DNA from 2 places in the Carnobacterium pleistocenium FTR1 genome. Region 1 is predicted to be linked to the other one. Evidence: predicted binding sites of a transcription regulator. Region 1 holds the regulator's gene; the other holds the start of a gene.
The links. Region 1 encodes LexA, which represses DNA repair genes until DNA is damaged. Its sites were predicted from a motif close to CNAACANNTGTTNG; they were not measured.
Positions count from the first base shown of each region.

Region 2: the regulator LexA is predicted to act here: its motif matches at 10,991-11,004, upstream of uvrB (excinuclease ABC subunit UvrB).

Region 1 is NZ_JQLQ01000002.1:1,493,075-1,509,655, reverse strand. Features, by position in the region: gene ylqF (ribosome biogenesis GTPase YlqF) at 1-805, shown strand, start outside; gene BP17_RS07350 (ribonuclease HII) at 816-1,589, shown strand; gene lexA (transcriptional repressor LexA) at 1,665-2,288, opposite strand; gene BP17_RS07340 (DUF896 family protein) at 2,453-2,692, shown strand; gene tkt (transketolase) at 2,828-4,831, shown strand; gene BP17_RS07330 (YneF family protein) at 4,992-5,237, shown strand; gene BP17_RS07325 (lysophospholipid acyltransferase family protein) at 5,680-6,300, opposite strand; gene BP17_RS07320 (DEAD/DEAH box helicase) at 6,570-9,797, shown strand; gene rpsB (30S ribosomal protein S2) at 9,984-10,772, shown strand; gene tsf (translation elongation factor Ts) at 10,929-11,810, shown strand; gene pyrH (UMP kinase) at 12,045-12,767, shown strand; gene frr (ribosome recycling factor) at 12,770-13,327, shown strand; gene BP17_RS07295 (ABC transporter substrate-binding protein) at 13,673-14,953, shown strand; gene BP17_RS07290 (carbohydrate ABC transporter permease) at 15,057-15,923, shown strand; gene BP17_RS07285 (carbohydrate ABC transporter permease) at 15,923-16,581, shown strand, end outside.
Region 2 is NZ_JQLQ01000002.1:1,679,518-1,696,098, reverse strand. Features, by position in the region: gene BP17_RS08350 (pyruvate carboxylase) at 1-723, shown strand, start outside; gene BP17_RS08345 (CAP-associated domain-containing protein) at 834-2,000, shown strand; gene BP17_RS13650 (YlbG family protein) at 2,041-2,208, shown strand; gene rsmD (16S rRNA (guanine(966)-N(2))-methyltransferase RsmD) at 2,463-3,035, shown strand; gene coaD (pantetheine-phosphate adenylyltransferase) at 3,028-3,513, shown strand; gene BP17_RS08325 (SepM family pheromone-processing serine protease) at 3,561-4,604, shown strand; gene BP17_RS08320 (tryptophan-rich sensory protein) at 4,683-5,429, opposite strand; gene BP17_RS08315 (helix-hairpin-helix domain-containing protein) at 5,576-6,280, shown strand; gene BP17_RS08310 (ComE operon protein 2) at 6,394-6,906, shown strand; gene BP17_RS08305 (DNA internalization-related competence protein ComEC/Rec2) at 6,907-9,255, shown strand; gene holA (DNA polymerase III subunit delta) at 9,328-10,371, shown strand; gene rpsT (30S ribosomal protein S20) at 10,519-10,773, shown strand; gene uvrB (excinuclease ABC subunit UvrB) at 11,098-13,092, shown strand; gene rpsO (30S ribosomal protein S15) at 13,237-13,506, shown strand; gene pnp (polyribonucleotide nucleotidyltransferase) at 13,702-15,810, shown strand; gene BP17_RS08275 (alpha/beta hydrolase) at 15,863-16,581, opposite strand, start outside.

The sequences.
Region 1 (16,581 bases):
AACAGAAAAAATAAAACTAGTAGATATTATATTTGAACTAGTGGATGCAAGAATTCCACTATCAAGTCGTAATCCAATACTAGATGAAATAATCGGTGAAAAACCTAGAGTCATTATTCTAAATAAAAGTGACTTAGCTGATCCTATTCAAACAAAAAAATGGGTAGCGTATTTTAATGAGCAAGGAATAGCAGCGGTCCCTATTGTTGCGCAAGAAGGTAAGGGCATGAAACAACTTATGGAAAAAGCAAAAGAACTTTTGCAACCTAAATTTGATCGAAGAGCTGCTAAAGGTATTAAGCCTCGTGCAATTCGAGCAATGAGCATTGGGATTCCTAACGTTGGGAAATCGACCTTGATCAATCGTTTTATAAAGAAAAATGTTGCCATAACAGGGAATAAACCGGGAGTGACAAAAGCACAACAATGGCTAAAACTAGGCAAAGAATTGGAATTACTCGATACCCCAGGTATTCTTTGGCCAAAATTTGAAGACCCAGCAGTCGGCGAAAAATTAGCATTGACAGGTGCAATCAAAGATACCATTTTACAAATGGATGAAGTTGCGATGTATGGAATCGGTATAATGAAAACTTATTATCCAGAAACATTTGCTAAACGATTCCTTCTAACTAAAGAAGAATTAGAATTAGGAACACCTGAACTATTAATGCTGATTAGTGAACGAAGAGGTTTTCGAGAAGACTACAGCCGCGCAGCAGAAATGTTGATCTATGAAATTAGAAGTGGTAAAGCAGGACGATTCACATTAGATATTGCTCCGGTTTCTTTACCTAAAGAATAGGAGAACAAGAGTGGAAAAACCAGTAACTATTTTGGCAATTAAAAAACTTTTAACAACAATCACTGACCCGGCGGATGAACGATTGGCTCAAATCATGAATGATTCACGTAAAGGCGTGGTAAAAGCTTATCACACTTGGGAAAATCAGTTAAAAAAACAGCAATTGATTCTTGAAAAACAACAAGAAATGCTCCAAATCGAGCACTATTTTTGGGAAAAGGGAACACAATACATTGCTGGAATTGATGAAGTAGGAAGAGGGCCATTAGCTGGACCAGTTGTGGCTGCTGCTGTTATATTACCAATTGATTTTGCTGTGTTAGGGATCAATGATTCTAAGCAATTATCTAGTACAAAACGAGAATTATTATTCGACCAAATAAAAGAATCAGCTATAGCTATTGGTATTGGTATAAAAAATCACCAAGTGGTTGATGAAGTAAATATATATCAGGCAACTAAATTAGCAATGATCGAGGCCGTTCAGCAGTTGCCCCAACAACCTGAACAGCTATTGATTGACGCCATGCATTTGCCTACCAGTATACCTCAAGAAAGTTTTATTAAAGGAGACGCCAAAAGTTTGTCTATCGCTGCGGCCAGTATCATTGCCAAAGTAACAAGAGATAGAATGATGGCTGACTACGACGAGGTATATCCTGGATACGGTTTTTCTGAAAATGCCGGTTATGGAACTAAAGTGCATTTAGAAGGCTTAGAAAAACATGGGGTATGCCCAATCCATAGGAAAACATTTGCTCCCGTAAAAAAAATGCTACAGTAATAAAACTCTTTAAATCACCAAAATAAAAACAAAAAACGAATGAACAGGAGTATGCTCCTATTCATTCGTTTTTTGTTATTGGATATGGCTACGATATAAACCAATGACTTTACCTAAAATGCTGACTTCGTTAAGTAGGATAGGATTCATTGTATCATTTTCAGGTTGTAATCGATAATGATCTTTTTCTTTATAAAATCTTTTACAAGTCGCTTCATCATCAACAGTCATAGCGATGACAATATCGCCATTATTAGCTGTGCCTTGCTTGCGAATAATAACCTCATCGCCATCAAAAATACCTGCGTTGATCATACTTTCTCCTCGTATGGTCAACATAAATAGGGATTCATTTTCAAATTGTAAATTTGGTGGAAGTGGGAAATAATCTGTTGCTTCTTCTACTGCTAAAATAGGTTCGCCGGCTGTTACAGTTCCTAATAAAGGAATTTTATCTAACGCAATACCTAATTTACTTAAACCTAATGCTGTTAATTCAATTGCTCGTGGTTTACTAGGGTCTCGTTGAATATAACCATTTTTTTCTAAGCGAGAAAGATGCCCATGTACTGTTGAGGTTGAAGATAATGAGACAGCAGTTCCAATTTCTCTAACAGTTGGAGGGTATCCCTTCAATTTAACTTGACTATAGATATATTGCAAGACCTCGACTTGTCTTGATTCTGGATTTTTACTCATAATAGATATAAACACCTCGTTTCTTTTTTTATCATTTTAAGATTACCATATATGGTATAACAAATCAAACAAACGTTCGTAGATAAAGAGGATAAAAGAATGTTTTTTTTAAAGAAGTTTGTTACAATTGAACAAGAAAATAAAAATAATGTTGGAGTGATTAGATGTTGCCAAAAGAACAAATTGAAAGAATAAATGCTTTAGCTAATAAATCGAAAACAAAAGGCTTAACCATCCAAGAACAAGTCGAACAAAAAAAACTTCGTGATGCTTATATTGAAGCTTTTAGAGGTGGAATGAAAAACACAATTGAGGGTGTGAAAATAGTTGATGAAGAGGGCAATGATGTAACTCCTGAAAAATTGAAAGAAATACAAAAAGAAAAAGGCCTTCATGGCAGATAAGAACAAATAAATGTTCTTGAATGTGATAAGTATTAGATACTCCCAATCGTTAACAATCGTTTCGTGAAAGCGTTGCACTTAATCTGGAATAATAGTAAACTAAAGGAGTATTAAAAGAGAGTTCAAATCGAAAGGATGATTTTTTTGTTTGATAACACAGATCAATTAGCAGTAGCTACAATTAGAACACTAAGTATGGATGGTATACAAAAAGCCAATTCGGGACATCCAGGGTTACCTATGGGAGCTGCACCAATGGCTTACACATTGTGGACAAAACAATTAAAAGTAAATCCAAAAAATGCGAAATGGTTCGACCGTGACCGTTTTGTTTTATCAGCTGGGCATGGTTCAATGTTACTTTACAGTTTATTACATTTAGCTGGATATGACGTGAAAATTGATGATTTAAAACAATTCCGCCAATGGGATAGTAAAACTCCTGGACATCCAGAAGTAAATCATACAGATGGGGTAGAAGCAACGACTGGTCCTTTAGGACAAGGAATTGCAAATGGCGTTGGGATGGCAATGGCAGAAGCTCACTTAGCTGCCACTTATAATAAAAAGGGCCACACCATCGTTGATCATCACACCTATGCTCTATGTGGAGATGGTGATTTAATGGAAGGTGTTTCAGCCGAATCTGCAAGCTTAGCTGCTCATTTGGAGCTCGGAAAATTTATTGTTCTTTATGATTCAAATGATATTTCTCTAGATGGACCAACATCTAAAGCATTTACTGAAAATGTTGGACAACGGTTTGAAGCTTATGGTTGGCAACATATTCTTGTCAAAGATGGTAATGATTTAGAAGAAATCAACGCAGCAATCAAAGCTGCAAAAGCTGAAACAAAAAAACCTACTTTAATCGAAGTTAAAACAGTTATTGGTTTTGGTGCTCCTAACGCAGGAACACATAAAGTCCATGGTGCACCAATTGGAGCAGAAGGAATTACAGCTGCTAAAAAGGCTTACGGATGGGAAAATGTCGACTTCTTCGTTCCTACTGAAGTAGCGGATCGTTTTAAAGAAACAATGGTAGAAAAAGGTGCTAAAGCTGAAGAAGAATGGAAAACAGCATTTGAAGATTACCATGCTGAATATCCAGAATTAGCTGAACAATTTGAATTAGCTCTAAGTAATGAATTACCAGCAAATTGGGACGCTGACTTGCCATCTTATGATGTTGAAGATAAAGCATTAGCTTCTCGTGTTACAAGCAGCCAAGCTCTAAATGCAATTGCAAAAAGAGTTCCTTATTTATGGGGCGGTTCTGCTGATTTGTCTTCATCAAATAATACAATGATATCAGATGAAAAAGATTTCCAAGCTGGTCAATATGACGGAAGAAATATATGGTATGGTGTTCGTGAGTTTGGTATGACAGCTGCTATGAACGGAATTGTCTTACATGGTGGTACTAGAACGTATGGTGGAACATTCTTCGTATTTACTGATTACTTGCGTGCGGCTGTTCGTTTAGCAGCTATTTCTAAATTACCGACAACATACGTGTTCACACATGATTCAATTGCTGTTGGAGAAGATGGTCCTACTCATGAACCGATAGAGCAATTATCTAGCTTACGTGGTATGCCTAACCTTTCAATTATCCGTCCAGCAGATGGAAATGAAGTTGTTGCTGCTTGGGAATTGGCTCTAACGTCGACAGATCACCCAACAATGTTAGTCTTATCTCGTCAAAATTTACCTGTATTACCTGGGACTAAAACAGGAGCTCGTACGAATGTTGCTAAAGGAGCTTATGTCATTTCAGCTCAAACTGGTGAAAAACCAGAAGGTATTTTATTGGCATCTGGTTCAGAAGTAGCTTTAGCTATTGAAGCTCAAAAAGCTTTGAAAGAAAGTGGACAAGATGTTTCAGTTGTTTCTGTCCCAAGTTTTGACTTATTTGAAAAACAAGATTCAGCTTATAAAGAAAGTGTTTTACCAAATGAAGTTCGTAAACGTGTATCTATTGAAATGGGTGCTACATTTGGTTGGGAACGTTATGTCGGCCTAGACGGAGCTTCAGTTGGTATCGATAAGTATGGTGCAAGTGCACCTGGAGATACTGTTATTAAAAATTATGGTTTCACAGTAGAAAATGTTGTGAAAACATTTAATAACTTATAATATTAGGCCCTGTAAGTTGAACTTCACACTTGCAGGGCTTTCTTTTGGATATTTTTTGGTGAAATATGTCTTTTTAACGAAAGAAATAGAATTTTAGTTTATTTTTATACTATTATTTAGTACAATTAAGTCTTGAGAGGTTTGAAAGGAGTGAATAAAAATGAATTTAGGTCTTGCTATTTTTTTAATTATATTAGCTTTGGTTGGTGGAGCTGTCGGTGGATTCTTTATCGCTAGAAGATACATGATGGATTATTTCAAAAAAAATCCACCTGTTGATGAAAACATGTTGCGTATGTTAATGATGCAAATGGGACAAAAACCATCAGAAAAGAAAATTAAACAAATGATGTCATCAATGAAAACACAAACAACCAAGACAACAAAAACAAGTAAAAAGAAATAGTCGCATACACTGGCCTATGAAAATCAAAAGGTGCGCACAGATAATTATCTGTGCGCACCTTTTGATTAAATAAGGGTAAATAAGGGGCAGCAAAAAAGTGAAGTTTGTTAATAAAGGTATGGTATTTTTTGTTTTGGTTGTAAGGTTAGTCATTAAAAGAAAACTTAGTTGCTTTGATTCAACCCTTAATTTCTTCACTAAAGCCCCTCTTGGTGTAAATTACTAAGCTGTAGGAGAAAGTGAAAGATTTGCGAGCGGCTTTAAACATAATTGGTAAAACTCAAAAGAGTACCTTAAAAGTAAACGTGATAAAGATAGTTGGTAGAGAAGACAAGAATTTTGAAGAGAATAGCCAAATGACATAATAAATTTTTGGAAAGTTGTCTCAATCAATCAATAATGAAAAAAGCGAAAAGTCATTAACGACTTTTCGCTCTTTTTATTATTTTGTACGATCGTATTTAAATGAAGGGTCAATTTCTATATCCAATTGATCAAAAGCTTGTTGCATTTGTTCGTCGATCATTTTTAAATTTTCTTTTGAAAGTTTAATTTTAGGATCTATGTTGATTGGATCTCCAAAACGAATGGTTACTTTCTGTCGTTTTAAAATTCCAGCTAAAGTTATAGGTCCTTGATAGACTGCAGGAATGATTGGAACACCGCTTAATTTAGCAATCGTAGCTGCTCCTCCTTTTATTTCGTCAGAATGCCTTGTTCCAGTTGGGAAAATCATAAGACTCAAATTTCCGTTCTTCAGGATTTTAACAGGTGTTTTAATAGCGCTAGGCCCTGGATTAGCGCGATCCACTGGAAAGGCGTTGGCATGTCTAATGATCCAACTTAAGATAGGATTCTGGAACAATTCTTTTTTTGCCATAAAAGTAAAGGGTTTAGGGCTAGCCGCTATAGCTAGGTAAACAGGATCAATCCAGGTTCTGTGCGGTGCTACTAAGATGTAAGATGTATCAGTTGGCAACTTGGTACGATTTTCATAATGTGCATTGCCATTTAAAATGGCTAACAGAAAACGCAAAGTGCCACGTAGAATTCTATAAAACAAATTTATTCAACCTCTCATTAGTTCAGTTTTCTGAAGCATTTTTTATAATAATAGTATGATTCATAACTGATATTTTAGCAAGTTATTTTTAATCTATCCAATAACTAATAAAAATGTGCAGGTTATTTGTGGAAATAAAATAGCAGAATCGTTTAGACTTAAAAGAAAAAATTTTCTTTTTTAGCTATAATGACGTACAATAGAGAGATAGAAAAAAACGCGCTTTTAAAGAAAAAATTATGAAAAGCAAGAAAGTAGGGGAATGTTGAATGAAATGGAGTATACCAGAACGCGTTATTGAGCAAGGAAGACAATATGTTGCAGAGAAACGCGTCCTTTCAGTCAACTCATTTTTAGAAAAAAAAATATGGTCCGCCGAAGTTATGGGAAGTGATATTTTTCATGTTGAATTAGACGGTTCTACAAAAGAAGATGATTTTTGTGAATGTCTTTATTGGAAAAATCACGGATACTGTAAACATACAGTTGCTGTTGAGTTGGAGTTGAGAGATAGAAAAATCAGTCGGGTCATGACAGCTGAAAATGCTAAGCAAATTGCTGTGGATTCTCCAAATCCTGGTCAGGAGTTAACAGAGTCATTTACTCGTATATTCTTAAATGAAAATAGAAAAAAAACGACTATCTCTAAGCAAAAACAGTCATTAAAATTAGAATATAGAGTTGAAATAAAACCAATGACTACTGCACTTATAAGGTCCTCATTTGATGTGTTTACTCTCAGTCTTAAAGCTGGAATAGACAAGATGTATATTGTGAAAGATTTACCTTTATTTTTAGAAAGTTTTATAAAAAAAGAAACGGTTGAGTTGAAAGCTGGTCAAGAAATCAATTTTAAAGATGTCTCTATTGAACAAGAAGATAGTGAAATCTTAGAAAATCTGCATAAGCAGTACAAATCTATTCAATTGATTTCTGGAGAGTATAAAGATGCAAAATCACTTTTAACAAATAACCGTTATTTGATTCTAATGACTGCCTTAGCAGAAGAAACTATTCAAAATTTACAAGACAGTGGGAATTTACAATTTATTACAAAAGCAACCACGTACAAGACAATGATGTTTGTGGAAGAAAAAATGCCTTTTTCTTTTGAAATCTCACAAAAAAATAAAACGGTCACTTTAGCTATTACAGGTTTAGCAGATAGTCACTTGAAAGAATACGATTGGTTTGTATCAGATAATATTGTTTTTCAACCTTCTTTAGAACAAATGCGTGCTTATCGTCCGTTGCAACAATTTTTACAACGGTATGATGGCGATAATATCATTATAGAATCTGCTGATATGCCTGATTTCACAGCTTATGTTATGCCATTGCTTGTGAAGATAGGAAATGTCTCTATTGATGATCAATTAAAAGAATCTTTTGTACAAGAACCTTTATTAACATCTATTTATTTTGAGTACCATAACGAGGCAGTACATGCCACAGTTGAGTTTAATTACAGATATATGATTTTATCAACGGATCCCTCTAAAAATCAGTTGCCTGAAGAAGGCGTTCAAATTATTAGAGACAGTGAAAAAGAAATGATGATCATTAATCAATTGACTGGGTTTGACTATCATCGAACAGAAACTAATTATGCTAAACGAATGGTTCGTGATGATGAATTTTATACATTATTCACGAAAGAAATCCCAACTTTAGAGTTGGATGCCACGGTATATGTAGATGATTTGTTAGATAGTATGTTTTTAAATCAAATAGATCCAGAAACAATCATCGATGTTCAAAAGGAAGGTTCATTTTTAGATGTCCGTTTTGACATCAAAGGAATCACTCCTGAAGAAGTAGATGATGTGTTAAAAAGTTTAATGGAAAAAAAAGCTTTTCATAAATTTGACAATGGAACCATTCTTTCCTTGGAATCAGAGAGTTTTAAACAAGTAAGTGATGTACTAAATGAGTTGAGAGTTACCAAAAAATTTCAAAATGGTGGAATTCAACTCCCTAGCTATCGCGGACTTGAATTAAATGAAAAAATTTCATTGGATGAAAAAACAAAAGGTACTGTTTCAAAAAAATTCAAAAATTTAATTCATGATTTGAATTTTCCTGAAGAGTTCGAAGCTGAGGTCCCTAAATCGTTGAATGCAGATTTAAGACCTTATCAAAAAACAGGATTTCAATGGTTGAAAATGTTATCTAAATATGGATTTGGCGGTATTTTAGCAGATGATATGGGGCTTGGGAAAACAATTCAAGTAATTACTTATATGTTATCTGAAATAGAGGAAAAAGGAGAAAATGATCCTTTCCTTATCGTTGCCCCAGCTTCATTGATTTATAATTGGCATTACGAAATTGAAAAATTTGCGCCATCTATTGAAAGTATCGTTGTTTCTGGCACGGCTGAAGAAAGAATGCAATTAGTTGAAAATGTTAAACCAAATCAAGTTTTGATTACATCTTATCCTAGTTTTAGACAAGATGTCGTCCATTATAAACGTTTCCCTTTTAGTACGTTGATTTTAGATGAGTCACAGATGGTTAAAAATCATAATACTAAAACTTCTCAAGCATTAAGAGATTTAACTATTAAAAAAAGATTTGCTTTAAGTGGGACACCTATAGAGAATAAAATCGAAGAATTATGGGCTATTTTTCAGCTAATCATGCCTGGTTTCTTTCCTTCAGTTAAAAAATTCAAAACTCTTCCAAATGAACAAATTGCTAAAATGATTCGTCCCTTTGTACTAAGACGAATCAAAAAAGATGTTTTGAAAGAACTACCTGATAAAATTGAAACCAATTTATATAGTCAAATGACTAAAGAACAAAAAACAGTCTATCTTGCTTACTTACAACGAATCCAAGAAAGTGTAAACAGCATGAATGGAGCAGAATTTAAAAAGAATCGGATTGAAATCTTAGCTGGGTTAACACGTCTAAGACAAATTTGCTGTGACCCTAAATTGTTTATTGATGATTATGAAGGCGACTCAGGGAAACTTGAGCAGCTAAAAGAAACGATCCAAACTGCAAGAGAAAATGGCAGACGTATTTTGATCTTTTCACAATTCACTTCAATGCTTGCAATTATCGAAAAAGAATTGGCTGAGCAGGAAGTAGAAACATTTTACTTGAGTGGCCAAACAAAGCCGAAAGAACGAATTAAAATGGTTAATCGATTTAACGCAGGAGAAAAAGATGTTTTTCTTATCTCACTTAAGGCTGGTGGCACAGGTTTAAATCTTACAGGTGCAGATATGGTCATCCTCTACGATTTATGGTGGAATCCAGCAGTTGAGGAACAAGCGGCTGGACGTGCTCATAGAATTGGACAGAAAAAAGTTGTTCAAGTCTTACGGTTGATTGCAGAAGGAACGATTGAAGAAAAAATTGATCAATTGCAACAAGAGAAAAAAGCATTATTTGATCAAATCATTACTGAAGATGGCTCTATTCAAAAAGAAGCAAGTCAATTATCAGAAGATGACATTCGTGAAATTTTGAATATTGGAATGTAGTCAGAAATAAAAAACGATAGTTAGACTTGATATTTCTAATTATATGATATACAATTATCTACGGTGCTAAAAGCACTGAAAATTATTTCACACTTCAAAGGATGTAAAGGACGGTGCTTGATTAGTCAAGTCTCCTTACAGTTGAATTTGAAGGAGGAAAATTAAAACCAATGGAGGAAATATATTATGGCAGTAATTTCAATGAAACAATTGCTTGAAGCAGGAGTACATTTTGGTCACCAAACACGTCGTTGGAACCCAAAAATGAAACGTTTTATCTTTACAGAAAGAAACGGTATCTACATCATCGACTTACAAAAAACAGTTAAGTTAGCTGATACAGCATACAACTACATGAAAGAAGTATCTGAAAATGGCGGAATCGCTTTATTCGTTGGTACTAAAAAACAAGCACAAGAAGCTATCAAAGATGAAGCAACTCGTGCTGGACAATACTTTGTAAACCACCGTTGGTTAGGTGGAACATTAACAAACTGGGATACTATCCAAAAACGTATCAAACGTTTGAAAGCTATCAACAAAATGGAAGAAGACGGAACTTTTGATGTCCTTCCTAAAAAAGAAGTTGGGATTTTAATCAAACAACGTGACCGTCTTGAAAAATTCTTAGGTGGTATTCAAGATATGCCAAGAATTCCAGATGTATTGTTCGTTGTTGACCCTCGTAAAGAACGTATTGCAATCCAAGAAGCACACAAATTAAACATCCCAGTAGTAGCAATGGTTGATACTAACTGTGATCCAGATGAAATCGATGTTATCATCCCATCAAACGATGACGCTATCCGCGCTGTTAAATTGATTACTTCAAAAATGGCTGACGCTATGATCGAAGGAAATCAAGGTGAAGATGAAGTAGTTGAAGAAACATTCACACCTGAAGCACCTGTAGCTTCTGAAACAGCTTCAATCGAAGAAATTGTTGAAGCCGTTGAAGGAAAAAACGCTGAATAATTAAATTATTAACACTAAATAAGGCTGTCTCGAGTAGGGAGAAGTGAAAAGCGACTTTTTGCGAAGCGGCGTCATTTCTTTCTTGACGGGTCAGTCTTTTTTTGTGAAATTTTATCTAAAAAAAGAATAATGAAATTTATTAGGAGGAAATATAGAATGGCAAAAGTAACAGCTCAACTAGTTAAACAATTACGCGACATGACTGGCGTAGGAATGATGGACGCTAAAAAAGCATTAGTTGCCGTTGATGGAGACATGGACGCTGCAGTAGATCACCTAAGAGAAACCGGTGGAGCAAAAGCTGCTAAAAAAGCTGACCGTATTGCTGCTGAAGGTTTAGCTGGCGTATACGTAAACGGAAATATTGGTTCTATTACTGAAATAAACTCTGAAACTGACTTTGTTTCTAAAAACGTACAATTCCAAAAATTAGTTAAAGATGTAACTGAAGCAGTTGCTGCAGGAAACCCAGAAACAGTTGAAGACGTTAAGGCTCTTAAAGCAGGAGACGGCACGGTAGCAACTGAGCTATTAGCAGCAGTAACTAAAATTGGTGAAAAAATTGAATTGCGTCGTTTCTCACGTGTTGAAAAAACTGATGCAGATGCTTTTGGAGCTTACATCCACATGGGTGGACGTATTGCTGTATTAGTCGTTCTTGAAGGAACTAATGACGAAGAAGCTGCTCGCGATGTTGCTATGCATATCGCAGCTAGCAATCCAAAATATGTTTCTAGCGATCAAGTTTCTCAAGAAGAAATCGACCATGAAACAAAGGTTTTAACTGAACAAGCTTTAAATGAAGGCAAACCAGCTAATATCGTTGAAAAAATGATCACAGGCCGCATGAATAAATATTTAGCAGAAATCAGTTTGGTAGATCAACCATTTGTTAAAGATCCAGATCAAACAGTTGGTAAATATATCGAATCAAAAGGCGCTGTAATTAAATCATTTGTACGTTTTGAAGTTGGCGAAGGAATTGAAAAACGTGAAGAAAACTTTGCTGAAGAAGTTATGAATCAAGTTAAAAAATAGAAATCTTATTTAGAAAAGGAACGCAATTGTTGCGTTCCTTTTTTATAGTGTTTTTTATTTGAATTGGGTACTACTGAAAGTTAATTAAAATATGGGACAGAGGCATATTTAAGAAAGAATTTTGCCTAGCAATCTTAATAAATAGAACCAGTACACGCTCTATCTTTTAATGAATTTTTCATCAGAGTATGGTAAAATAATAAAAGTGAATGAGCCAATGGAGGGAAAACTTAAATGATTGAACCAAAGTATAAACGTATCGTTTTAAAATTAAGTGGGGAAGCCTTAGCAGGGAATACTGGATTTGGAATAGAACCACCAACGATAAAAGAAATTTGTAAAGAAATTAAAGAAGTAAAAGAATTAGGTGTAGAAATTGCCATTGTTGTTGGTGGCGGAAATATTTGGCGTGGCCAAGTTGGTTCTGAAATGGGAATGGAACGAGCACAAGCAGACTACATGGGAATGCTTGCTACAGTAATCAATGCTTTAGCACTACAAGATTGCCTTGAAAATGAAGGAGTACCAACGCGAGTACAAACTGCAATCGAAATGCGTCAGATTGCTGAGCCGTATATTCGTAGAAAAGCAGTACGTCATTTAGAAAAAGGAAGAGTAGTCATCTTCGCTGGTGGAACTGGAAATCCATATTTCTCAACAGATACAACTTCTGCTTTAAGAGCAGCTGAAATTGAGGCCGATGTGATATTAATGGCTAAAAACAATGTTGACGGTATTTACTCAGCAGATCCAAAATTAGATAAAACAGCAACCAAATTTGAAGAATTGACACATTTAGAAATCATTAATAAAGGTTTGCAAGTGATGGATACGACAGCAAGTTCTCTGAGCATGGATAATAATATTCCATTGGTTGTCTTTAATTTAAATGAAACAGGAAATATTAAACGTGTTGCACTAGGTGAAACTATTGGAACAACTGTTAGGGGGAAATAATTATGACAAATGCAATTTTACAAACCACTAAAGAAAAAATGGTCAAAACGGAAAATGCTTTACAACGTGAACTAGGAATGATTCGTGCTGGACGCGCAAATGCTAGTCTATTAGACAGAATTAGTGTAGTCTATTACGGAGCACCTACACCGTTAAAACAATTGGCTCAAATTTCAGTACCCGAGCCTCGCGTTCTAATGATCACACCTTTTGATAAAACATCTATTTCTGATATTGAAAAGTCAGTTATGCAAAGTGATATTGGAATCAGTCCAACAAATGATGGAAATGTCATTCGCTTAGTGATTCCACAATTAACTGAAGATCGCCGTAAAGAATTAGCAAAAAAAGTGGGTAAGGAAGCTGAAAATGCTAAAGTTTCAGTTCGTAACATTCGTCGTGAAGCAATTGATGAATTGAAAAAGGCTGAAAAAAATAATGAAATCACTCAAGATGACTTACGTACTTTTGAAGAAGATATTCAAAAAATCACAAATGAGAGTGTTAAAAATCTTGACGTGATAGCTGCTACTAAAGAAAAAGAACTATTAGACGTATAATTAGTTGAAAAGCAAAAAAAGGATTGGGATGCATTATTCCAATCCTTTTTTGCGTTTACATAATCGTGTGATCGAGTGAGTTTAAAATTAAATCAAAGTGAGCAGCTTTATTTATTAAGTGTTTTTAGATCTTTAATTTATGAAACCGTTTTATAATATGTTAAAATTTGAATGTAAGTTAAATACTAAAATCCTTCAATCTTTACGTTTAACACAAGTTGAAAAACTGAGTAGCTAGATTAAATTAAGAAGGGAGGTTGGGTATAAGAATTTATGACTAAAAATTACGATAAATTGATATCGTTTATATAAGTAGAATTAAATTGATTATGGGGGTCGAAAGAAATGAAAAAGCGATTTAAATTGACATCCTTACCATTTCTTATCTTAACTTTACTATTGGTAGGTTGTAGTTCTGATAGCAGCTCGTCAGGAGAAGAGGAAATCATTGTTGATTTTTTTAATCAGAAAATAGAAATCAATGATCAATTAGAATCACTAGCAGAAAAATATAGTGCAGAAAATCCGAATGTACAGATTCGTTTTACAACGGTTGGGAGCGGAGACGGAGCAGCAGCTATGCAGGCAAAATTTGCTTCAGGAGATGAGCCAGCAATTCTGATGTTAGGAGGACTGCCAGAGATTGAGCGTTATAAAAACACTTTATTAGATGTATCTGATATGGCTGCAGCCACATCAACTATAGAAGGTCAACTTGATGGAGGAACAATTGATGGTGTTCCTTATGGTATTCCAATGAACAATGAAGGTTTTGGTTGGATGTACAATAAAGAAATTTTTGAACAGGCTGGGATTGATCCAGAGGAAATTCAGTCTTATTCTGACTTCGTAACTGCGGTTGATACATTAGAAAGTCAAAAAGAAGATTTAGGACTAGAAGCAGTATTTGCATATAGCGGGAGTGAAGATTTTGTTACAAATCAATTTTCAGCTAATTTTACGGCACCAGAATTCGATAATAATATTCTTACAGCATACGAAGCTACTGAATTAAATTGGGAGTATGGCGATAAGATGAAGGCTTACACAGATTTAATTATTGAACATACTGTTCAGCCAATTCTAACTGTTGACTATAGTTCATCTGTTGAGGATTTGTTCATTAATGGACATGTCGCAATGGTTCATCAAGGGAACTGGATCGTTCCTACACTAAATGGATTAGATTCCGAATTTGCAGAGACGAAACTAGGGATTCTACCGTTGTTCGTTGAAAGTGATACAGAAGGCAAACTTGTTGTTGGAGCTCCTTGGTATTTAGGAATCAATAAAAATGTAGATGAAGAAATTGTAACAGAAGCTGAAAATTTCCTGGATTGGATGTTTACTTCTGAGATTGGAAAACAAACCATTGTTGAAGATTTGCAGTTTATTCCTGCTCATGAAGGTTTTGATATAGACAGCATCAGTGATCCTGTCTCAAAAGAAATCTACCAAGCATTGTTGGACGGTGAGACAACTGCAATGGCCCACAAACAATATCCCGATGGGTATTTTCAAAATGTATTACATCCTGAATTCCAAAGATATTTAAATAACGATATTACTTGGGATGAATTTGAACAAACAACTTCAGAACAATTTTCTAGTATGAAGCAAGAGTAAGGTCAATAGAACTTAATTACTTTTAGTTATGAGGTAGATTCAATTATTTAGTGGAGCTACCCATAACTATTTACAACGTATAGGTCACTAAGGGGGGAATAAGATGAACAAAAGAAAAAACACATTCTATTATTGGGCTTTTTTATTGCCTTGCTTGTTGGCACTATTCTTTATCATCTTTTTACCTTTAGTTTACGGCATCTATTATTCTTTTACTGATTCGGATGGTTTTCAATCTACTTTTATTGGATTAGAAAATTACACAAGAATTCTTAATGATGCTCAATTTTTAAAAAGTCTTTCATTCACCTTCAGGTTTACGCTTGTATCAGTTATTGGAGTCAATGTTATAGGTCTAGGTTTTGCCTTATTAGTTACACAAAACTTGGGTAAACTAAGTACTGTTTTTCGAACCATCTTTTTTATGCCAAATCTTATCGGTGGAATTATATTAGGATTTATTTGGCAATTTGTATTTATCAATGCCTTCGAAGGAATTGCTGAGTTAACAGGTATAGAATTCTTTAATGGTTGGTTAGCTGATGCTACAACCGGATTCTGGGGACTAGTTATCTTATTTTTATGGCAAATGAGTGGGTATATCATGCTGATTTATATTTCTTTTCTAAATGGGATTCCAGCTGAATTGTTAGAATCTGCTGAAATAGATGGAGCAAGCTCATTGCAAAAGTTTTGGAAAATAAAATTTCCAATGGTGGCACCAGCATTTACGATCAGTTTATTTTTAACTCTTTCAAATGCATTTAAAGTTTACGATCAGAATTTGGCTTTAACAGCTGGAGGACCTTTTGGATCTACTGAGATGGTTGCAATGAATATCTACAATACAGCTTTTGTATTATTTGAACAGGGGTATGCACAGGCAAAAGCCATTATTTTCTTTGTCATTGTAGCTATTATTTCAATTGTGCAAATTTATGTCACGAGAAAAAGGGAAGTGGATCTATGATGAAATCAACTAAAATGACTAGAAACCTAATTTTCTTTTTAGCTGGAGTACTTTCGTTAATGTGGTTGTACCCCTTTATTTTAATATTTATTAATTCTATTAAAACTAAAGGAGAGATATTTTCTAATACGTTATTCTGGCCGGAAAATTTAACGACTGAAAATTATCCAGCAGCATTTGAGGATTTGGATTACGTTAAAAGTTTTTTAAACTCGTTCGTGATTACAGCAGTGAGTGTGGTACTTATTGTATTTTTCACTTCAATTGCCGCATATGCGCTCTCTAGAAATAAACGAAAATCCAGTTCAATTATTTATTTTTTGTGTGCGTTAACTATGCTGATCCCATTTCATTCTATCATGATACCCTTAGTTGAACTATTTGGAGAAGTTAATATGCTGAATCGGACAGGTTTGATTTTTATGAATTTAGGTTTTTCTACTAGTTTGTCTGTTTTTCTTTTCTACGGAGCATTAAGGTCTATTCCTCAATCCTTAGATGAAGCAGCAATATTAGATGGTGCAAGTCCTTTTCAAATTTTCAGGTATATTATTTTCCCGTTATTAAAACCCACAACAGTAACCGTTATCATTTTGAATACAATAAAGATTTGGAATGATTATTTGTTGCCATCTTTAGTGATCAATAAAGATGGTAT
Region 2 (16,581 bases), 190 kb from region 1:
CCTGAATCGGTTATCAGTTTCTTTATGGGAGACTTAGGCCAACCTGTTGGTGGTTTTCCTAAAGAACTTCAACGCATTATATTAAAGGGAAAAGAACCAATAACTGTTCGTCCAGGCAGTCTAGCTAAGTCAGTTGACTTTAACGAAATCAAAAAAGAACTAGCTGCTAAAATACAAGTAGAGCCAACCCAAGAAGATGTGCTCAGCTATATCATGTATCCACAAGTATTTTTAGATTATCGTAAAAATCTTGAAAATTTCGGTGAGGTAACATTATTGGACACAATGACATTCTTCCATGGCATGCGAACTGGAGAATCGATTGAAGTTCAGATTGAAAAAGGAAAAACATTGATTATAAAGTTAAATCAAATTGGAGAACCTAATTCTGAAGGAATGCGTATTTTGTATTTCGATTTAAATGGTCAAGGAAGAGAAGTCGTTGTAAAAGATTACAGTATCACGAGTACAAAAGCTGTTCGAAAAAAGGCGGAGCCTACAAATAAAGAACATATTGGTGCTACTATGCCAGGGTCTGTTCTTGAAATATTGGTCCAAAAAGGGGATCGGGTAGTCCAAGGTCAACCAATTATTATAACGGAAGCTATGAAAATGGAAACGACAATTAAAGCAAATATAGAAGGAATCATCGATCAGATTTACGTTGAAAATAATGATGTTATTGAAACAGGAGATTTATTAATTGAGATAGAAGCTAAATAATTTTTAAGTATAGATAGACTAGACTACAAAAAAAGGCTTATTTAATTATTGAAATATAGCAAAATATTGGTTTAGAATACTTTAGCTACCAAATTTAGGAGGCTAAATGAGTGAAAACATTTTTAAGAGCTATACCATTGATTTTTATTATGCTTCTGGCCATTTATTATTTGCCGGAAATTATTTCAAAAAACCAAACAGATATTATCACACCAAAAGAAGAAAGTGCATCTATTGAATCGGGGTCCTTTGATTACCAAACAACTGAATTAGAGCCTGAACAGCTCCGTGTTTTAGGGTTAGGTAGTTATATAGGTAAAAACGTTGAAAGTTTTACAAAGAATTTTGGGGACCCAAAGCGAATAGATCCAACCATTTATGGTAGTGAACAGTGGATTTTTGGAGAAGATGAAACAGATTATATTCAACTGGGAGTAGATAATGGGGTCATAACTGAATTATTTGCGTTGGGCTCTGATTTAAATGTTGCTCCTTTTAAAATTGGTATGTCTATCACAGAAGTATTTCAAATTGCTAGTTTTTATCCAACTTATTCTGTAGAGAGTCAAGACAAACAAGTAACATTGGAATTAACAGAAAGTGATTTAAACTATCGCCCGCTAGTTGCTTTTGATAACCAAGCATTTGCGGTATTAATGATGGATCGTTCGACAAATAAGATTAATGCGATCCGTTATTTAGATTCTTCATCCTTGCTTCGTTTAGGAGTGTATGATGATGGTTCTGCAGAAGATGAAGATTATTCTATAGCTGTAGATGAAGCAGAGCAAAAAACTATTAGTGAAGCTAATAAGAGACAAGTGTACGAGCTAGTAAATATATTGCGTCAAAGGAATGGACTTACTGTTTTAAGCCCAAATGATGCTCTGTCTGAGGCAGCTCAAACCATTTTTATAGATCAAGAGACACAACAAACATCTAGTGGGCAAGTTGAAGAAGAAAGTAGCTTTACCGAATCTAACAGTTTATCCTCCAGTGAAACGTATATCTTTGATGATGATTCTAGATACGGTGAGAACAATACAAATCAACATTCTCCACCGCTCACTAGTGAGCAAATAGAACGAACTTTGCAAGGAACAAATCTAAAATCAGCTGAAGTGAGTATTTTATATTCCAACCAGAAAACTGATATGACTTGGTTAGTAACGAATTGGCTTACCCTAGAAATTGAACGAAAATTTCTAATGAATGCTAAGATGACAGAAATTGGGGTAGCCTATCGCGATAGAGACATCTTACTCATTCTTCAATGAAACACAATAAATAAAAGTTAATAGAAAAAGGAGCAAAGACATGGAGTTAACCACAAATGAAAGACAAGGGATCATAGTTTGGGTATACAGTTTAAGGCACTTTAAAACACTTAAACGTTTTGGGTTGATTCATTATGCCTCTCGACGAATGAAATATGTTGTCATGTACATCAATCAATCTGATGTAGAAATGACGCAAAAAAATTAAGCGAACTACATTTCGTTCGAAAAGTAGAACTATCTTATAGACCTCTTATTAGTTTAGATTTTAAAGATTTTTTTGGGAAAGAAAAAAAGAGTGCTAATAATAAAGAGCATATTGAAGAGAATAAATCTAGCGAGACCGTCTTTTAATCACAAATGCTGAATAAGTCGATACATATATCGGCTTGTTTAGCATTTAGTATTATAAAATCTGTTTCTACTAGTAAAGTAGAGTGAAAAACGAAAGGAAGATTAAATATGCGAATTATTACAGGTGAATATGGAGGCAGAAAATTAAAGGCTGTTCCCGGAAACAATACGAGACCCACGACAGATAAAGTGAAAGAATCTATCTTTAATATTATCGGACCATATTTTGATGGAGGAGCTTGTTTGGATTTATTTGCTGGAAGCGGAGGATTAGCAATTGAAGCTGTTTCCCGTGGTATGGTCAAAGCTGTATTGATTGATCAAGATCCGTTAGCCATTAAAACGATTAAAGAAAATATTAGCGTTACAAAAGAATCTGGGAAATTTGAGATTTATCGAAATGACGCTAATCGAGCTATAGATTTGTTGAAAGGCAATAAAAAGTTTGATCTGTTATTTTTAGACCCTCCTTATGCTGAACAAGAAATTGAAAAACAAATTGAAAAAATAATAAATTCTGATTTACTAAATGATGAGGCTATTATTATCTGTGAGCTAGATAAGCGGACACATCTAAAAGAAAAAATTGGAGGAGCAACTGCTTTTAGAAATGAAATTTATGGATCAAGCCAAATCGTTATGTATGAATACAACAGTGATCAGGGTGAGAAAAATGAATAGAATAGCCTTATTTCCAGGAAGTTTCGATCCATTTACGAATGGGCATTTAGATACGGTAGAAAGAGCTTCAAAGTTATTTGATCAAGTCGTAATTGCCGTTAGTACTAATACCTCAAAAAATGCTTTGTTTTCTTTAGAAGAGAAAATGACATTTATAACAAATGCAGTAGCACATATTGAAAACATAAGTGTAACTGAGCATAGTGGCGGGCTGACTGTTGATTTAGCAAAGAGAATTGGAGCGGTAACGTTATTAAGAGGGTTGCGCAATAATTCTGATTTTGAGTATGAATCAACTATTGCAACAATGAATAAAATTCAGCACAAGGACATAGAAACGATATTTTTAATGTCAAATGAAAAATACCGTTTTTTAAGTTCAAGTTTGATCAAAGAGGTGGCGATGTTCGGAGGAGATGTTTCTAGTCTTGTTCCAGTAGGTGTTAATGAAGCCATAAAAAGAAAGTATAAAAACTAAAGAGAGTCAACTAGTGAGTAAAATTATGCACACAAAGGATGAATGAAATGAATCCCAAAGGAAAAAGAAATCATAAGAAACTCTTTATTGTGCTGATCATATTCATTCTTACAGGAATGTTTCTACCTATACCTTATTATATAGAAGGACCTGGTTCGGCTGTTCAACTAAATGAATTGGTAGAAGTCAATAATGAAAAGGATCAAGAAGAAGGGCATTTTATGTTGACTACTGTTGCTATTCGAAGAGCTACACCCTTGACCTATTTTATGAAGTACATGCCTTTTCATGAAGGACTGACTAGAGAAGAGCTTTTTGGGACAGGTACTTCTGATGCAGAGTATACGAATTTACAAAATTATTATATGACGAGTTCAATTAATTCAGCTATTGAATTGGCGTATGATACTGCTGGAAAAGGTTATCAGTTGACGTATAATGGCGTTTATATCATGTCTATATTAGAAGGTTCTAATTTTGATGGACAGCTAGCAATTGGGGATACGATTCTTTCTCTTGATGGACAATCCTTTGATAGTTCAGTTGAATTTATTGACTATGTGCAACAACAAAAAGTTGGTCAAACAATCGAAGTAACCTATGAACGCAATGGCGAAAAACAGACAATTTCTAATAAATTAATGGAGATGAATGAGACTAAAAAAGCAGGTCTAGGTATTTCCTTAGTAGATAATACCTCGATTAAAACCGATATTCCAGTAGCTATAAATGCTGGAGAAATTGGTGGTCCATCTGCTGGCTTTATGTTTGCACTACAGATTTATACGCAATTGATCGACAAGGATTTGCGCGAGGGAAGCGAAATTGCTGGCACTGGAACGATAGAATCAGATGGGACGATCGGTCGAATCGGCGGAATCGATAAAAAGGTTGTTGCAGCTAGTGAAGAAGGGGCGACGTTCTTTTTTGCTCCAGATGACACCATTGATCCAGTCATACAAGCTAATTATCCAGAGTTGACTTCTAATTATCAAGAAGCCCTCGAAGCTGCAGAAAAAATAGATACAGAGATGAAAATTATACCTGTTAAAACATTTCAAGATGCAATTGATTATTTAGAAAGTCTATAAACGGGTAAATCAAAAAAGTATTCTAGAATGAAAAAGGGCTAGGACAATTTATTTTGTCCTAGCCCTTTTTCAATAGTTTTAAAAAAAGATAGAGTTTTTCTTATTTGGTTTTTGATCAATCACTAATGATAAGAGCATTCCTATTAGAAGGATACTTGCCAAAAAAATAGTGACGATTGCTATTAAGCGATGATCAGGCAAATTTTTTGTGAATATCCCATACATTGCCCAAATAAATACCACTATGATAGCCCAGTCTTTTAAGTAGAAGGCAACCCTTAAGCCTACAAGAGTCGTCAAGGCTAAGGATATATAAGTTAACAATACTTGGAGATTTACATCGATTCCAACAGTAGCAACCAACCAATAATTAAAATTGGTGATTGTAGCAACGATGATCCAACCTAAGTAAAGTGAAATAGGAATGAGGTAGATTTTGGAAGAAGTAGCTTTCCTTTGAGTTTGATATAAAAAGATAAGCGATAAAAGCAGTAAGAAAATAACAATAAGAGCAATCCCGTCTAAAAGAAAATGCCAGGCTAGAATCCAAATGATATTGAGTACACAAGTCAATAAAAATCCCCAACTTTGTGAAGGACTTAAAGATTGTTTTTTAAAACTAAAACTTAACAGCCATGATAATAGTGCAAGATAAATAACTCCCCAAATACTAAAAATGAAACCCGCAGGAGTAAAAAAAACATCATGCATATCTGAAATCTCTCCTGTTTGATACCCATTTATTGGAAGGATATTTGCCAGAGCGTTTACAGCAATCATTATTCCATAAGCTGCATATAATCTAAACTGTTTTCCAATAGTCATTTTATCACCCCTTAAGTAATAGTTCTTTAACCTATTCAACCACACTACAACCTTGAAAGTAAATAAATTAAAGCAACTAATTAAAAGAAAAAGGCAGTTTATACGCATATTAGTTTTAGAAGGACTCAAAGAGGAGCCGTGAGGAGATGTTGAAAACTAGCAAAGAGTGGCTAATAAAGCAACGTTTATTTATTGAAATCGGCATGCTTAGTTGCCTGATTTTAAGTATAGTTGGCACTAGTTTTATGTTTTTTAGAAATGCAGATCCAGTAGAAGAACCCTCAGCAATGATGAGCTATTTGGAAAGTGAGAGTAATACATCAATAGATTCGACTCAAATAAAGCAAATTTCTGAAAGCCAAACAGAGAAAATTTATGTTGATGTCAAAGGTTCGGTTTACCTTCCAGGGGTATATGAAGTGACAAGTGATATGCGGTTAATTGATGCAATCAATTTAGCAGGTGGTTTTAGTGAAAAGGCTAATCAAAAGCCGGTGAATTTATCGTTAAAACTAACCGATCAGATGGTTATATTTATTCCGGAAATTGGAGAAACTGATATAGACGAACCGTTCCAAGAAAGTTCAGCAGTTTCATTGGAAGAAAATGTCGTTACGGTTCCTGAAGATACTGAGAAACTGACAGATTCAACAAAAGTAAATATTAATCTTGCAGACGCCATTGAGTTGCAGCAATTATCGGGGATTGGAGAAAAGAAAGCAGAACAAATCGTAATCTATAGACAAGAAAATGGTTCCTTTCAAACGATTGAAGATTTGAAAAATGTGTCCGGCATTGGTGAGAAAACTTTTGAAGCCTTAAAAGCGAGTGTAACAGTGGGCAATGAATAGAGTGAGCAATAGTTAAAAATGAAGTGTTGAAAGTCGTTACGGCCTTTTGTATACTTGAGAAAATAGTTAAGATAATAAAACAGCTTAACAGATAAATTTGTAGGAGGATAAATATGGCTGAACGCATACCATGGGATCAATATTTTATGTCTCAAAGCTTATTACTATCTTTACGAAGCACATGTACACGCTTAACGGTTGGAGCAACAATCGTAAGAGAAAAAAGAATCATCGCAGGGGGCTACAACGGGTCGGTTAGCGGGGATGTACACTGCATAGATGAAGGTTGCTATGTAGTTGAAGGTCATTGTCTACGAACCATCCATGCTGAGATGAATGCCATTCTTCAATGTGCAAAATTTGGTGCGCAAACTCAAGGTGCTGAAATATATGTTACCCATTTTCCTTGCTTACAGTGCACAAAAATGATTATCCAAGCTGGTATAACAAAAATAAATTATTTAGAAGATTATCATAATAATGCTTATGCATTGAAATTGATTGAACAAGCCCACGTTCAATGTCAAAAGGTTACACTTCCAAAAGATTTTTTTCAAAAACTAGATTTCAATACCAATATACAAACTAGTTTAAGCCATAGTGATGGACACACGTCTATTCAATAATTGAAAGGATACGTTCTTTTTTCAGCTATTTCCTGTTTATTTTGCACTATTGTTTTATTAACAACTCATTGGGTAGGTTTTTTCTTGCTTTTCATGTGGTTGATCCGATTGATAAGTACTCGTAGAAAAAAATTGATCATTTATTCTTGCTTGCTAATGAGCGTAACTGTTCTTTTTGTAGGAATAGAAAAGTACAACAATCAAACTAACCTCCTAATAGGAGAACAATTATTTTTAATTGAACTTGATCCAAACAAGTTGAAAATCGATGGAGATCAAATCCAGTTTGGCGGCACAGTTAAAAAAGCTGGAGAAAACTCAGCTATTTCTGAAAAAATCATTGTTTTTTATCGACTATCTGATGAAGAAGAAAAAAATAGTTGGGAAAAGAAAAAAGAAGTAGAAGAATTTATAGTGACAGGTTCTTTGACTAAACCTGAGAAAAATAGAAACTTAAATCAATTTGATTATCAACAGTATTTACACCGAAATAAAATCCATTGGACATTAGAAGCTGAAACTATTGACACTTATTCTAATATTCAAAGGCAAACTTTTTTTGATAGATTAAATGTAAAAAATATAAGACAGGCTATTTTAGTCCATATTGAAAAAGCAACAACAAATAGGGTTTCGAGTTATATTAAAACACTTTTATTTGCGGACACTAGTTCTATTGATGATCAAGTGATGAGTGGGTACAAAGAAATTGGCATCATTCATTTATTGAGTATTTCTGGTTTACACATTCAATTTTTTATAGCAGGGTTAACGTATATCTTTTGGCGAATAGGCGTTACACGAGAAAAAACATATTTGTTTCTAGTGCTTTTCCTGCCAGTCTATGGAAGTTTGACTGGATGGGGAATAAGTATTTTTAGAGCTATCGTAACGAGTTTGATTAGTCAAACGGGTTCATATATTCGTAGACCTATCTCAGGTCTCGATACGTGGTCCTGGACATTGATCATTGGATTATGGATAGATCCTTATCAAATCTTTTCTATCGGCTTTCAGTTAAGTTATTTGCTTAGTTTAACACTAATTTTATTTTCTAAATCTTTGTTCAATCGATCAAAATCCAATAGTGTGAACGGTTTGTATATTTCTTCTGTTTTAACCCTTATTTCTATTCCAATTCTCAGCTTTCATTTTTTTGAATTCTCTTGGATGGGAATAGTAGCTAATTTAATTTTTGTTCCTTTATTCACTTGGATCGTTATGCCTTTGACTATTATGCTTTTTATTAGTTCCTATCTATTTTCAGGGACGTTACTTTTTCATCTTTCTATGAATTTAACAGAAAAATTGTTGGAGATAATAGAATGGACAGTTTCAAAAATTAGTCTTTTTCCATACAGTACATTTGTCACGGGGAAAGTTCCTTTTGGTTTATTCATTTTGACAATAATTGTAGTAATAATTTTTCTGATAGCATTGGAAGAACAAAAAAAAATAAATCGTTCGCTTGTTTTACTAATAATTGTTTTTACTATTTTTATTTATTACCAAAAATACGACCCCTTTGGAGAAGTTCTTATGTTAGATGTTGGTCAAGGAGATGCTATTTTAATTAAAGAACCTTTTGGAGCTGGCGTATATTTGATTGATACTGGCGGGAAAGTAGCATTTGAAAAAGAAGATTGGCAAATAAGAGAAAATCAGTCAACTGTGGCGAGTCGCGTTTTGATACCAGTCATTAAGTCTCTAGGTGTAACACAAATAGATCAAGTTTTTATTACCCATGGTGATGAGGACCACATGGGTGAATTAGAGGAATTAGCTCAGAGTATTACAGTCAAAGAATTAATTTTCCCTGAAGGTACAACAAAAAAACAGCTCTTTTATGACACAGCAAAAATATTAGAAAAAAACGGCGTGAAATTAAAAGCAATCACAGCTAAAAATAATCAAAAGCAACTTTTTGGGCCCTCATTAACAGTATTATGGCCAATAGAAGTTGGAGAAGGCGGAAACAATGATTCATTGGTGTTGTATGGCAAAGTAGGAAACTACTATTGGTTGTTTACTGGAGACGTTGAAGAAGCAGGAGAATTGGAATTAGTAGCTTTTTACCCCCATTTAAAAGTAGATATCTTAAAAGTTGGACACCATGGAAGCCAAACGTCCACTAGCGAAAAATTTATTCAACAAATAAAACCAAAAATAGCATTAATATCATGCGGATTGAATAACCGCTACAATCATCCTAATGGAGATGTTTTGGGCCGATTAGCTGATTTAGATACAACTATTTATCGAACCGATCTACAGGGTAGTTTTAGGTACACGTATTCCAACTATTTGAATGATAAGACAAGGAAAGACTTTCAAACAATTCTAGAATAAATCATTAATAGTCTTGCAAAATGATTTAATGCTTTGTACCATAGAGACAATAGAAGAAAGTGGTGGGACAGAGTGGATTTTGTATCAGAGCTAGCAAAAATAAAAAAAGGGACTATTGCTCGCATTTACGTCGTATTAGGGACAGAGACCTACTTGGCAAGCATAGCTAGAAAAACGCTGCTTGATTCTTTATTAAATGCAGAAGAATTAGAACTGAACTATGGGGCCTATGATATGGAAGAAGTGTCCGTCGGTACTGCCTTAGAAGATGCAGAATCTATTCCTTTTTTTGGCGACCGTCGTGTTGTTTTCGTGGACAGACCTTTTTTCTTAACGGGTGAAAAAACAAAAACAAAGTTAGAGCATGATCTAAAGTGGCTAGAAGATTATTTGACCCACCCTTCTGAGTCAACGACACTTGTATTCTTTGCGCCATACGAAAAATTAGATGAACGTAAAAAAATTACGAAGTTACTAAAAAAAACAGCTACTATACTTGAAGTAAGTACCTTATCAGAAAAAGAGATGCGAAAATATATTAAAGAGACAATTGCAAATGAAGAGTACCGTTACTCTCCAGAAGCGTTTGAATTATTTATTCAATTAACAGATGCTAAGCTATCTGTGGCAATGGGGGAGTTGCCCAAGCTTTTTCTTTATGCGCAAGATACTAAATTTATTACGAAAGAAGCTGTTCAAGAATTAATAGTTAAATCGTTAGAACAAAATATTTTTGCGTTAAATGAATATGTCCTGAAAAAAGATGTAGGACAAGCGCTTACTTTATATCAAGACTTGCTGTTGCAAAAAGAAGATCCAATTAAAATAAATGCAATCATGACTTCTCAATTTCGATTACTGATTCAAGTTAAAATTTTAGAGAAAAAGGGCTATCAGCAAGGGGATATTGCTAAGCAGTTAAAAACCCATCCTTACCGTGTGAAATTAGCTTTTCAGCAAATGAGGAAAATCGAGGAGTACGCATTATTAGATGCCTATAATGGATTAATTGATGCTGAGTATCGTTTGAAAACAGGAATAGGCGATAAAGAAATGCAGTTTGAGCTATTTGTTCTACAGTATGCGCAAAAAAGGTCAGCAAATAAACATGTATAAAGAGATTTGAGAGTATATAGCTATCAAGTAAAAAAACTTTACACATTTTTATTGCATTGGAGAGTATCTTTATGTATAATTAGATTTGTTGAAACAACTGGAATAGACTATTTTAAGTTGTAAATAATTGAAAGTGGGGTGAATCAAATGCCAAACATCGAAGCTGCAATCAAACGTGTCCGTACTTCTGAAAAATCAGCTGTACAAAACAACGTTCAAAAAAGTTCAATGCGTACTGCTATTAAAAAATACGTTCAAGCTATTGAAGCAGGTAACGAAAACTCTGAACAATTACTTAAAGAAGCAATCAAATCAATTGACATGGCTGCATCTAAAGGATTGATTCATAAAAATAAAGCTAACCGTGATAAATCTCGTTTATCTGCTAAATTAGCTAAATAAGAGATCATTGTTATTAAAAAAGCCGTAAGTTCCTGATTAGTCAGGTCTTGTGGTTTTTTTATTTTGCAAATATTTTTTGATAACCCAACACTATCTGATAATTAACTAAAAAAAGCAACACAGCTATTTTTAAAGGTTTGAATGGAAAATCATTATCCTTATTTAGTTGTTAAATAAGTCTTTTAATTATTCGTGCAACCTCACCTAATTAGTTGTAAGAACACACGTTCAATGATAAGATAATAAAGTAGCATTAAAATGATACGTCTTATACTAGATAGAATCTGTTTTAAGTTTAATAGAAGTGCAAGGAGGTAAATGAAAATGCCAAAAGACCAATTTGAATTGGTTTCTAAATATCAGCCTAGTGGTGATCAACCGGCTGCAATCAAAAAATTAATTGCAGGTTTAGAAGCAGGGGAAAAAGAACAAACATTATTAGGTGCCACAGGAACTGGAAAAACATTTACAGTCTCAAATGTAATTGAAAAAGTAAATAAACCAACGCTAGTTATTGCACATAATAAAACTTTAGCAGGTCAATTATACGGAGAATTCAAAGAATTTTTCCCGAATAATGCTGTAGAATATTTCGTTAGTTACTATGATTACTATCAACCAGAAGCTTATGTTCCTTCAAGCGATACCTTTATTGAAAAAGAATCAAGTGTTAATGATGAGATAGATAAATTGCGCCATTCTGCGACAAGTTCTCTATTAGAAAGAAGAGATGTTATTGTAGTGGCTTCCGTTTCTTGTATTTATGGATTGGTCAATCCTAAAGATTACCGAGATCACGTACTTTCTTTACGTGTAGGTAGTGAAATGAATCGAGATGAGATGTTGCGCCGTTTAGTAGATATGCAATTTGAACGAAATGATATCGATTTTCAGCGTGGACGTTTCCGTGTCAGGGGAGATGTAGTAGAAATATTTTTAGCCTCTCGCGACAGTGAAGCAATTCGTGTAGAGTTCTTTGGTGATGAAATCGACCGCATAAGAGAAGTAGATGTGTTGACAGGTGAAGTTAAAGCGGATGTTCAACATGTTCCTATCTTTCCAGCAACTCACTTTGTAGCTAATGATGAACAAACAAGGATAGCTATAAAAAATATTCAAGAAGAACTGGAACAACGATTAAAGGTTTTACGTGCTGAAGATAAATTGATTGAAGCACAGCGATTAGAGCAACGGACAAATTATGATTTGGAAATGTTGTTAGAAATGGGCTATTGTTCAGGTATTGAGAATTATTCTAGACATATGGATGGACGTAAACCTGGAGAGTCACCGTATACATTAATTGATTTCTTTCCAGATGATTTTTTGATCGTAATAGATGAGTCTCATATCACTATGTCTCAAATTCGAGGGATGTATAATGGCGATAGAGCTAGAAAAGAACAATTAATTAATTATGGTTTCAGATTGCCGAGTGCTTTGGATAATAGACCACTTCGTTTGGAAGAATTTGAGAAACATGTCAATCAAATTATGTACATTTCAGCGACACCGGGACCATATGAACTGGAAAGAGCTCCAGAAGTAATTGAGCAAATCATTCGTCCTACTGGATTGCTAGATCCAATCATCGAAGTTCGTCCAATTAAAGGTCAAATTGATGATTTAATTGATGAAATAAATGAACGTTCTGAAAAGAATGAACGTGTCTTTATCACGACATTGACAAAAAAAATGTCGGAAGATCTAACGGATTATTTGAAAGAAGTTGGCATCAAAGTAGCGTATCTGCACAGTGAAATAAAAACGCTTGAACGAACAGAAATTATTCGAAACTTACGTTTAGGTGTGTATGATGTGTTGATTGGGATCAACTTATTGCGTGAAGGTATCGATGTACCGGAAGTATCATTGGTTATTATCTTAGATGCAGATAAAGAAGGATTCCTAAGAAGTGAACGTGCGCTTGTTCAGACTATGGGACGGGCTGCGCGTAATGAAAATGGGAAAGTTATTATGTATGCAGATCGCATTACAGATTCTATGCGTGCAGCTATATCAGAGACAGAAAGACGTCGCGAAACGCAGGAAGCATATAATGAAAAATATGGGATCACACCTAAAACAATCATCAAAGATATTCGCGATTTGATTTCAATCACTTCTGTAATAAAAGGAAAAGAAGAGGGCGCATTAGGCATAGAAAATATTGCTAAAATGACTAGAGCACAGCGATTAGAAGTAATTGATGGCTTGGAATTAGAAATGAAACGAGCTGCAAAAGAACTAAACTTTGAAAAAGCAGCTAATTTAAGAGATATGGTACTAGAAATAACTGCGCAATATAAATTGAAATAAGCTAGTCTATCAAAGAAAAACTTGCATTTTCCTGTTGACTCTAGTAAAATTTAAGAGTGTATTAAACACACACCTTTTACTTGGTAAAACGACTCACCAACGTCTACTCAGTAAGAGGAAAAAAAGAGGAAGAGGTGTTTAGAAATGTCAATTTCTAAAGAAAACAAAAATGAGATCATCAAAGAATACGCAATTCACGAAGGAGATACAGGTTCTCCCGAAGTACAAGTTGCTGTATTAACAGCTGAGATCAATCACTTAAACGAACATGCACGTATTCACAAAAAAGACCACCATTCTTACCGTGGACTTATGAAAAAAATTGGTCACCGTCGTAACTTGCTTGCGTACCTGCGCAACAAAGATATTACTCGTTACCGTGAATTGATTCAAAGATTAGGTCTACGTCGTTAATTTATCGTAGTCTATTTAGAAGCGAGGTTCTAAGGAATCTCGCTTCATTTTTTGTATGTAAAAAAAGCTTTTTATTTTGTTGTCCATCCTACTATACAAATGTGAGTATTTAAATAAAATTGAATTTTGACATTTGTTTAGTAGTCTGTTTGGAAATAACGAATAAAGGCTTCAAAAAAAGGAGAAATGCACAAAATGACAGAGAAACAGGTTTTTACTAAAGAATGGGCAGGACGTACATTAACCGTTGAAATCGGGCAATTAGCAAAACAAGCTAATGGAGCAACTTTAATTCGCTATAATGATACTGTTGTGTTAACTGCAGCAGTAGCTAGCAAAAAAGCGAAAGATGTTGATTTCTTTCCTTTAACTGTAAATTATGATGAAAAAATGTATTCAATTGGTAAAATCCCGGGTGGATTTATTAAAAGAGAAGCACGTCCAAGTGAAAATGCTACATTAACAGCTCGCTTAATTGACCGTCCAATTCGTCCTATGTTTGCAGAGGGATTTCGTAATGAAGTTCAAATCACGAATACTGTTATGTCAGTAGACCGAAATTGTTCTCCTGCTTTTTCAGCGATGTTCGGTTCTTCTTTGTCTCTTGCTATTTCTGATATCCCATTTAATGGACCTATTGCAAGTGTTGATGTAGGCCGTGTAGACGGAGAATACATTATTAACCCAACTCTTGAGCAAGATGTATTGTCAGATATTCATTTAACAGTTGCAGGCACAAAAGAGGCCATTAACATGGTTGAAAGTGGCGCTGCTGAAGTCTCAGAAGAAGATATGCTCGGTGCTTTGATGTTTGGTCATAAAGCAATTCAAGAATTAGTCGCTTTCCAGGAAGAAATCGTAGCTGTTGTTGGAAAAGAAAAAATGACGATTCAATTATTGCAAATTGATTCAGAGTTAGAAAAAGAAGTGAATGATGCTTTTCAAGCTAAAATGATAGCAGCTATTCAAACAGAAGAAAAACTAGCTCGCGAAGAAAATATTGAAGATATTAAAGATGAAGCAATGGCTTTCTATGCAGAAAAATATCAAGATGACGCTGATATTAAGCGAATCAATAAAGAAGTAAAACAAATTGTTGAAGATATGGAAAAAAATGAAGTGCGTCGTTTAATTACAGTTGATAAAATCAGACCGGATGGTCGTAAAATCGATGAAATTCGTTCTTTATCTTCAGAAATTGGACTTTTGCCAAGAGCACATGGATCTGGTTTGTTCACACGTGGACAAACTCAAGCATTGTCAATAGCTACTTTAGCTCCACTAGGCGAACATCAAATTATTGATGGTCTTGGAGTCGAGAATAGCAAACGTTTTATTCATCACTATAACTTCCCTCAATACTCTGTAGGAAGCACTGGACCATCACGTGGACCAGGCCGTCGAGAAATTGGGCATGGAGCATTAGGAGAACGTGCATTAGCACAAGTTATTCCAAGTGAAGAAGATTTCCCTTACATGATTCGTCTAGTTGCTGAAGTTCTTGAATCAAATGGTTCTTCATCGCAAGCAAGTATCTGTGCCGGCACATTAGCTTTAATGGATGCGGGTGTACCAATCAAGGCTCCTGTAGCTGGAATCGCTATGGGTCTTGTTAAAGAAGGCGAAAATTATACTGTCTTAACTGATATTCAAGGGTTAGAAGATCATTTAGGCGATATGGACTTTAAAGTAGCTGGTACAAGCAAAGGTATTACTGCTCTTCAAATGGATATCAAAATTGAAGGTATCACGGAAAAAATTTTAGAAGAAGCCTTAATTCAAGCCAAAAAAGCCAGAATGGAAATTTTGAATGAATTAACTTCTACAATTGCTGAGCCGCATAAAGAATTAAGTGCATATGCTCCTAAAATTGAAATGATGCAAATCAAACCGGAAAAAATTAAAGTTGTTATTGGCCGTGGTGGCGATCAAATCAATTCGATTATTGAAGAAACAGGCGTTAAAATCGATATAGATCAAGAAGGAAATATCAGTATTGCATCTGAAGATGCATCTATGATCAAACGTGCCAAAGAAATTATTGAAGAATTAACAAAAGATATTGAAGTTGGAAAAGTTTACTCAGGGAAAGTGAAACGAATTGAGAAATTCGGAGCATTTGTTGAGATTGCTAAAGGAAAAGATGGTTTAGTCCATATTTCTGAATTAGCAAATGAACGGGTTGCCAATGTTGAGGATGTTATCTCTTTAGGCGAACAATTTGATGTTAAAGTTATTGAAATCGATAAACAAGGAAGAATCAATCTTTCTCGTAAGGTATTATTAAAAAGTGAAGAAAAATAAGAGAATAGAAAAAAGAACTCAATTTTAAAAAATTGGGTTCTTTTTTTTGAAATTAGTTTGCCTCTATTGAACCTAACCATTCCACCAGTAGTTGAACAGTTTCTTCTTGTTGTTCTTCAGGGAAGATGCTGGCAGGTTTATCGCCTTCTTGGTTTCCGTAATCGCCAAATCCAGCATGGTTGCCACCTTCAATAGTATGAAATAAAGTAGAGTCAGGTAGATAATCTTTTCCATTTTGGTAAGCCTCTTTATTAATCAGTCCATCATTAGAACCAATAATTGAGATAACAGATATAGGCAGATTATTTAGCTTGTTTTTTTCATCAGTGTAGCTGGCCAATAGAAAGACACCTTTTAATTGTTTAGTACTTGATTCACTTGCAAACTGGCTAGCCATGACACCACCTAAGGAATGACCACCAATAACATAATTTTCAATTTTTTCGTCAGCGATGATAGTAGTCGCTTTATTTTTATCGGTAACGGCAAGATTTAAAGTATGTTTAACAAGGTAAACAGGATAGCCTTCTTTAGCGAGCTTAGCCGCAATCGAACTATAGCTTTTTTCTTCTACGAGCCCACCTTGATAAAATAGAACAGAAATCTTTTGTTGATTTTTTAATGGAAGAAAAATAATCGACTTTGACGTTTCTTCAACTGTATATTGACTGGTAGAGTGAGCCTCGTTTAATGCTTCATTTAAAGGTTGATAGGTCTTGGAATGGACAAAGAATAAACCGCCTAAAAAAATCATTAGTAACAAAATCAAAC